DNA from 2 places in the Lysinibacillus sp. NPDC096418 genome. Region 1 is predicted to be linked to the other one. Evidence: predicted binding sites of a transcription regulator. Region 1 holds the regulator's gene; the other holds the start of a gene.
What was found. The regulator NrdR, encoded in region 1, represses ribonucleotide reductase genes. The targets are predictions, from matches to a motif close to AACACNATATATNGTGTT.
Positions count from the first base shown of each region.

Region 2: ACIQZG_RS18070 (vitamin B12-dependent ribonucleotide reductase) is a predicted target of NrdR. The motif match lies at 1,721-1,738, and genes of this name have one in related genera.

Region 1 is NZ_JBIWEY010000001.1:416,600-421,041, forward strand. It holds gene dnaI (primosomal protein DnaI) at 64-993, opposite strand; gene ACIQZG_RS01975 (replication initiation and membrane attachment family protein) at 1,018-2,400, opposite strand; gene nrdR (transcriptional regulator NrdR) at 2,421-2,888, opposite strand; gene ACIQZG_RS01985 (glyceraldehyde-3-phosphate dehydrogenase) at 3,053-4,075, opposite strand; gene coaE (dephospho-CoA kinase) at 4,295-4,442, opposite strand, start outside.
Region 2 is NZ_JBIWEY010000029.1:2,067-6,508, forward strand. It holds gene ACIQZG_RS18070 (vitamin B12-dependent ribonucleotide reductase) at 1-1,660, opposite strand, end outside; gene ACIQZG_RS18075 (lipoate--protein ligase family protein) at 1,862-2,692, opposite strand; gene ACIQZG_RS18080 (rhodanese-like domain-containing protein) at 2,819-3,202, shown strand; glycine riboswitch at 3,724-3,800, shown strand; gene ACIQZG_RS18085 (amino acid permease) at 3,995-4,442, shown strand, end outside.

The sequences.
Region 1 (4,442 bases):
TTCAATGATATATATTATATGTGACAGTATACGCTCGATTGTCGAAAAATGCAACCTGCAAAATTACTCTCGGCGATTTTTTCCACCCATTTGTACAGGCTCAGTTATCGCCCTAACTCGCTCCATAATACGGGCTGCCTTCACAACCTCTATATCACCCTTTTGCGATTGTGCTAAATGATGTTCTAGTTCATCGTAGTTAAAGTTTGACGTAATAAAGGTCGGTAATTGTTCTGCCATACGATAATGGAAAATAGTACCCAGTATTTCGTCACGTGTCCAAGCAGACATCGTTTCTGCTCCTAAATCATCAAGCATTAGTACAGGTGCTTTTTTCACGTAATCAACTTTCTCTTGCAACGTATTATCACCAATAGCATTTTTCATTTCACGTAAAAACTCTGGCACAAACACGACTACGGACTTCACTTTAAGTGTCGCCAGCTCATTTGCTAATGCACCTAAAACAAAGGATTTACCGACACCAAACTTACCATATAAATAAAGGCCCTTTGTCGGTAATTTTCCTGTCTCACGTGTTTTTTGCACAAAATCAGCGGCACGATTTGCAATATCAACACGTGAATAATCATCAATGAATAAATCACCTATCGTTGCTTGTAGTACGTCTTTTGGCATATGCATACTAGCAATCATATTAGCGACATCACGGCGATCATCTTCACGTATTTTTTGCTCGCATCGTACATAATCGATTTCCACTGTATTACGCACCGTACGTAATTTTGGAATAAAACCTTGTAAATAATTTGTGCAATGCTCCGTATTGTCACAGCCACAGCACTCCGTAGATTGATTAATAAATTCTTGCAGCTTCGGCAAGTTACGCTCAATCGCATCATAGCTAAGCTCCTCCATATGATCAGCTAAAAAAGCCTGTACACGTGGATGTTCTAAAATTTCTCTGCGCATCGCCTCGTAGCGCTCTTGAAAAGATGGCACTTTCACTGCACGTTGCAGCGGTCCATTAATTGGTTCCACAGTTATTCACCTGCCTTACTTTTGTTGATTGCCTAACTTGTCTAATATTTTTTGTCGTTCTATTTCAAAATCTGTTCCACCAGTACTTACCGTATCTGTCGGAACTTCTTCTGATTGCTCATTACGCTTATAAAACCAATCAGGCACTTTTTCCTCGCGCCGATTAGTCGAACGTCCTTTTGTATAATTACTACTTTTTGCTGGCGTTTGCGGCTTGTTTTTCCATGCCGTATATTTATCATGCTCTTGACGTGCAAGCTCCATAGCTTCTTTAGCTGTTTTTAAATTTTTACGCACCCAATGGTCAGCAATTGTTTCCACGTACTTTTTCGGTAGCTTCATGTCTGTCGTTAACATAACGTACTCAAGTAAAGCGTTAACCACCCCGATAGGCATACCGTGCTGAACAATTAAGCTATCTGCAAGCTGTACAGACGTTTGCAAAGGTTCTTTGCCATTATTAATATCACGCAGCACCTGCACAGGCGGCGTTGTCTCTAAATAATGTTGCAACTCCTGATCCTTTGTCATTTGAGCCTTCTCTTCGACACTCGTTGTATCATAGACACGTGCAAGCTTTGGTGGTTCTTTAGAAACTGTCAGCTTATAATAGTCGGCTGCTGCCTTACGCAAACGCTCTAATGAAATACCTAAATCATCATCAAGTGCGAGAATCACAACCTTTTGCATGTCTAGTGCCGTTAAATGATATAAGAAAGCAAGCTTGGCAATTGCTTCGCGTACTTCAATTGTCAGTAAACTCGCCGGTACCAGTTGCTCTGATAGACCCGCTTGCAATAAATTAAAGTCGAATTGTTCAAAATAGAAAGGATAGGTTTTGGGTGACTGCACTTTTATGCCATCGTCACCTTGTAAATCACTTGGGATATTCGTACTTACAGGTTTAAAAACATCGATAAAGGCACGCGACACATCCTTGTATGCCGCCTCCCTTGCAGGTACTATAAAACGTTGACGCAATTTACGATACGCCTGCTCCCCAATTTTGCTAAATAAGAACATTGATAACAAAGGATCTTTCAAAAAGCTATCCGCATCAAGTGGACGTGCCAGCTCATATAAAAAGGAACGTTGCCCTTCAATTTCTTTTTTCCACGTACGTAGCAAACCAATTGCCTCTAAAGCAATACGTGCCTCAAACACTTTGCCAATAGGCATGCCGAGAACATTCATTAAATAATAATGCGATTGATGTTGTGTCTGCATTTGCTCGGCTTCCGCCCACAATGTCAAATACAAGCTAATTGGCTCAGCACCTGTTAGAGGCTGATAAAATAATGTCACCAGCTGTCTTTCCTGCGTTGAAAGCGCATGAGGTAAGCGAATGTCAAAAGTATCCGCTGGCTGCAACTCCTTATACAAATGAACCAACGTCATTCACCCTCCCTTTTGCCTCATTATTTTTGCTCAGTTTGTCTTTGGATAATTTCTTTTAACTCCTCTATAAAGACGTTGATATCTTTAAATTGACGATAAACAGATGCAAAGCGTACATAAGCAACCTCATCAATTTTCGCTAAGCGGTCCATTACCATTTCACCAACATCCTCTGAACGCACCTCTGCATTTCCAATACGGCGTAAATCTTTTTCAATTGCAATCACCATTCCCTCTAACACTTCAAGCGCAACAGGGCGTTTTTCGCACGCACGAATTAAACCACGCAATACTTTTTCGCGGCTAAACTCCTCACGTGATCCTTCTTTCTTCACGACAACTAATGGCGTTTCTTCAATTTTTTCGAACGTAGTAAAACGGAAGCCACACGACTCACATTCACGACGTCTACGTATTTCCTTATTATCATCTACAGGCCTCGAATCCACTACACGTGTTCCGTTAAATTGGCAAGATGGACATCTCATATATTTACTCCCCTGATTTTCCTACAATTTTAGTATACCTATTATAACAAAATTTCCCCCGTGGACAAAATCACTTTCATTTTTGAAGTCTAACACACTTATATAAAGAAAAAAACACACCGAAATCAAGAGGATTTCAGTGTGTCTTCATATCTACGTATTTATTATGCGTTAACTGTTTCTAATGCTAATGAAACTTTTTTCGCAAGATCTACTACACGTGCAGAGTAACCCCACTCGTTATCGTACCAAGCAAGTACTTTTACTTTGCGGTTGCCCATAACAATCGTAGAAAGACCATCTACTGTAGATGAGAAAGTTGTTGTATTAAAGTCAGAGGATACAAGCGGCTCCATTGTGAAGTTCAAAATACCCTTCATTGGTCCTTCAGTAGCTGCTTTTTCAAATGCTGCATTTACTGATTCCACTGTTACGTCCGTATCTAAATCAACCACAAGATCAACAAGTGATACGTTTGGAGTCGGAACACGTAGTGCCATACCATGAATCTTGCCATCTAGCTCTGGTAATACTAGTTTTAAAGCTTTTGCAGCACCCGTTGATGTTGGGATGATTGACTGTGCACAACCACGTGCACGACGTAAATCTTTATGTGGGTTATCAAGATTTTTTTGGTCATTTGTGTATGCATGAACAGTTGTCATTAAACCATTGTTAATGCCGAATGTGTCGTTTAATACTTTTGCTACTGGTGCTAAGCAGTTTGTTGTACAAGAAGCGTTTGAAATCACGTCATGTTTTTCAATATCAAGTAATTCGTCGTTTACACCTAATACAACAGTGATATCTTCGTTTTTACCCGGTGCTGTTAAGATAACTTTTTTTGCGCCCGCTTCTAAGTGCATTGCTGCTTTTTCACGTTCATTGAATTTACCAGTTGCTTCAATAACGATATCTACGCCCATTGCTGCCCATGGTAATTGTAATGGATCACGTTCGCTAATAATTTGTACGCGCTTACCATTTACCATTAGTGCATCGCCTGCCGGTTCGATTGTACCTTCGAATGTCCCGTGATTTGTGTCATACTTAATCAAATGTGCTAACGTTTCAGCTGGATAGCTGGCGTTAATCGCAACGATATTTAAACCCTCCTGTACGATCGCTTGACGGAAAACCATACGTCCAATACGTCCGAAACCATTAATAGCAATAGATACTGTCATTTGTAAATCCTCCTGTGGATACGTTTTCATATTAATTATATACTATATGAAATTAGTATAACACAATTTCAATAAAGATGAACATTAATTACGCACATTGGAAAAGTTCTTATTTTCTGATAAATAACACATCATTCTTCCCATCAAAACTTTTGCTTATTTTCCGTCTTTAAATAATAAAAAAAATGCGTAGCGATGATTTTTCGCTACGCACCTAATCTACAGTACTTCCCAATAAGTAAGAATTTTTTTCAGTTGTTCCTCAGTATTTTCTAACTTTTCATTATTATAAATAACAGCATGTGCGCCTTTTTCCTTCACAGATAATGGCAATTGCGAATGAATACGAGCAATTGCATCCTCTTTC
Region 2 (4,442 bases), on a different contig from region 1:
TTACACCTAAACCAACACGACGCTCACCAAGAGCTTGTACACGGTTTTCTTCTAGGAAGTATGGCGTTGCATCAATTACGTTATCCTGCATACGTACACCAACGCGTACTGTCTCACGTAATGCTTCATAATCAACTGTTTGATTTTCTTTATTCGCAAACTGCGCTAAGTTCACAGCTGCTAAGTTACACACAGAATATGGTGCAAGTGGTTGTTCCCCACATGGGTTTGTCGCTACAACTTGTTGTCCATACGCTTTTGCGTTAGTCATTTCGTTCGCGTTATCGATGAAGAAAATACCAGGCTCTGCCGAATATGTTGCACAGATATTGATTAAATTCCACAACTCTTTTGCTTTTATCGTGCGGTATGTGCGTACTTTATAGCCCATCTTCTCCCACTCACGAACGTCTCCAACCTTATGCCATTCAGTATTGTAAACGGCCATTTCTGCTTTTGTATATTCTTCAACTGCTGGGAAACGAAGTTCGTAATCTTCGTCCTTTTCAACAGCTTCCATAAAGTCTTTTGTTAATGTAACAGAAATATTTGCTCCAGTTAAAAACTCTGGATTGTGAACCGTGTAAGTACCACCGTCACGTAATTTATTTTCTGCCTCACGGATAATTGCCTCATCAAATCCACCGTATCCTGGAATTGATTTATAGTTCACAATACCTTGATACATTGCTTCATCTTGCTGTGATAAAGGCTTAAAGTTTAATTTCTCTTTTGCTAATCGAATAATCGATTCATCTGTAGTATTTTCGATTAAGTATCGTAAAATACGTGGATTTTGCATTTTTGAAATAATGAATTCCACGATATCTGGATGCCAATCTGCTAGCATAATCATTTGTGCACCACGTCTTGAACCACCTTGTTCCACAAGATGAGTCAGCTTAGCAATATCATCAAGCCATGATACAGAACCGGATGATTTACCATTCACACCACGAGCTAATGTGTTACGTGGACGAAGTGTAGAACCGTTTGTCCCAACACCGCCACCACGGCTCATAATTTCCATCACTTGCTTACGGTGATCACTAATGCCTTCACGTGAATCCGCTACAAATGGCATAACGTAACAGTTAAAGAATGTTACATCTGTTTCAGAGCCCGCTCCGTAAATAACGCGGCCAGCTGGAATAAATTTTAGTGATACTAATTGCTCATAAAACTTTTCAAACCATTCTTGACGTTTCTCAGCTGTTTTTTCTACAGCAGCAAGACCTGTTGCATTTCGTTTAGCAATTTGTTCATAAAAAATTTCAAGAGGCTTTTCTAGCACATCTATTGAGCGCGTAATCACACCCGTTTCTTGCTCTATAGGATCATCTAATACGCTACGATAATCTTCCTCAATTAAAATATCTGCTGTTTTTGCAGACATATCAATCTTTTGGATTGTCCCTAAACCACGTGCAGGGAACTTCGGATCTGCTTTCACTGTTAATACGACAAAGTCACCAGCTTTTAGCGTTTTCTTTTCCGTATCCTTAAAAGAATAGCGATCAATCATGACAAGTCTCGATACACCTTTATGTGTTATGTACATGTCTGGTGTTACCGGATGGACTTGTGGGAATTGTTCAATGTCCTTGTTTAATTGTTCAATTTGTTTGTTTACTTCGGGTTGATGATTAGTGATTACCATCATTTAGCCTCCCTTATTCTATACCTTACAATAATAAATACACAATATCATGTGCGTTTAAACACTACATATTGTGTATTACTTAACTTAAAAGATACTATATATAGTTTTTTAATTCAACTCTTGCAATTCATGCCACTTTGTTAACTACTTGTCCTGACAAGGTTTGAACGCTGAAAAAAAATTTAAAAACTGATTTTTTTACTTTCTAAAGTTCCAATCATCGTTGGCATATTTTTTTTCTTCAAGTGCTTGTACATATTTTAATTGCCCCTCAGAAAGTGTAAATGGTTTTAACTCAATTTGCAATGTTTTTGCAAAACCATCTCGAAAGGCTTCAACACATTGTTCGATTGAAACTGGTTCCTTAACAAGACTATTTATGGATACCGCCTTCTCTGGTAACTTCTTACGCATACGTTCCTTAGCCTCTTCACTGTCAAAGTTAAATACTGACAACAATTTTTCTTCATCTAAATCTAGTAAAATCGCACCATGCTGCAAAATAACACCTTTTTGACGCGTTTGCGCACTTCCCGCAACTTTTTTCCCTTCCACGACAAGTTCATACCAGCTTGGTGCATCAAAGCACACTGCACTTTTCGGCTTTTTCAAGTCTGCCAGTTGTTCTTCCGTAGCTGGCACACTAAAATAGGCATCCATCCCTAAGTTTTGAAAGCCCTGTAAAATACCCTCACTTAGTACACGATAAGCCTCTGTAACTGTTTCAGGCATATTTGGATAGCTTTCCGTTACAATAATACTATAAGTAAGCTCATGCTCGTGTAAAACGGCTCTCCCTCCTGTTGGACGACGTACAAAACCAAGCCCTTGCGCCCGAACTGCCTCTATGTTAATATCTTTTTCGGCCCGTTGAAAATAACCAATTGATACTGTTGCTGGCTCCCATTCATAAAAACGAATGACTGGAGGAATCAGCCCTTCACTGTGCCAATCCAACAGTGCCTCATCTAAAGCCATATTAAAAGAAGGACTACATTTCCCTGAATTTAAAAAATACCATGTTGTCATATCGTCATCTCCTACACTTATATGTGTCATTTCAATCCATAATGTAGTTAATTTTATCAAACTCATTGGACTATCGCCACCGCATCTTTTATAATAGTTAAGAAGATAGAAAGGGGTAAGAACATTTTGCAAATACTTATTACAATTGGTGTTATTTTACTGGTTTTGATAGCATATATCGGTTTTAATGCGATGCGTCTAAAAAAAGCTGTAACCAATTTAACACAAGAACAATTTATTGAAGGTTATCGCAAAGCTCAATTAATCGATGTGCGCGAACAAAAGGAATTCGACGCTGGCCACATCCTTGGAGCTCGTAATATTCCTTCTACTGCACTACGTCAACGCCATAAAGAAATCCGCCCAGATTTACCAGTATATCTATACTGTCAAAATACAGGCCGTAGCGCTCGTGCTGCATTATTTCTAAAAAAACGTGGCTACAACCAAATTTACCAACTTGATGGCGGATTCCGCACTTGGACTGGTAAAGTAAAAACAAAAAAATAACATAAAAAGAGCTGGCATCATCGTTAGATGCTAGCTCTTTTTATGAAAAAATATGAGTTTCTTCTATATAAATGTTATTGTCTAATAATTAGCTCATTATTTCTACCTCACCAAGTTTTTGTTCATGAATTGGACAAAAGTGTATAACAACAAATTACAATCAACTAACCTAGAATCCACCCTCATATTAAGCTACTTCTACTTATAGCTCCCTATCTTGTTTTATACAAATCAAATGATACACATTAAGTTTCTGACTATCGCTGCTCCTTAACATAAGCTTTTTAACTATTTTCACCAAATATTATGAAAAAAATTAAGTCTGATTTCGCTCATTTTCGTAAAGATGTATTATCCAATCACTTTATTTTCCTTTTTTTAGAACGGAGTCAATAATTACATCTTGAATTACATTGAGATCACTGTTAGGATAAGTAGTATCTTACTATAATACAAATTTGTGTTGATAGGATTGAAATCAACTAAAATAAGCAATGAATGCTATGGATTAAACTATAGCAGGAGCAATTTCTGGAGAGAGCGCGTAACGCGTCGCCGAAGGGTTCACTATCTCAGGCAAAAGGACAGATGAGTAATAAAGACAGACTTTCATGAAAGAAAGTATACCAATTGAATGTTTACCAATAAATATTTCTTCAATAAACTAATATTTATGGTATGCATATGGTATTTGTTATTCTGACGTTTTAAGAGACTAGTGTAGCTACTAGTCTCTTTTTTATTTGTTGCATGTATTATTTTCAATGTTTATATCATCTTGGAGGGGTCAACTTGGAGCAACAACAGTTAAAGCGAGAATTAAAAAATCGCCATGTTCAATTAATTGCCATCGGTGGTACGATCGGCACAGGCTTATTTTTAGGCTCAGGTAAAGCAATAGCTTTAGCAGGACCTTCCATCATCCTCGCCTATTTAATTGTCGGGACTGCATTATTTTTCGTTATGCGTGCACTTGGGGAATTACTATTATCAAATGCAGGCTACACATCATTCACTGATTTTGCAACTGAATATATTGGGCCATGGGCAGGTTATGTCACTGGTTGGACATACTGGTTCTGTTGGATCATGACTGCTATGGCAGATATTATTGCTGTAGGTGTCTATACAAATTATTGGTTTGATATCCCGCAATGGGTACCAGCGATAGGATGCCTAGTACTATTATTACTATTAAATTTATTAACGGTAAAGCTCTTTGGCGAACTTGAATTTTGGT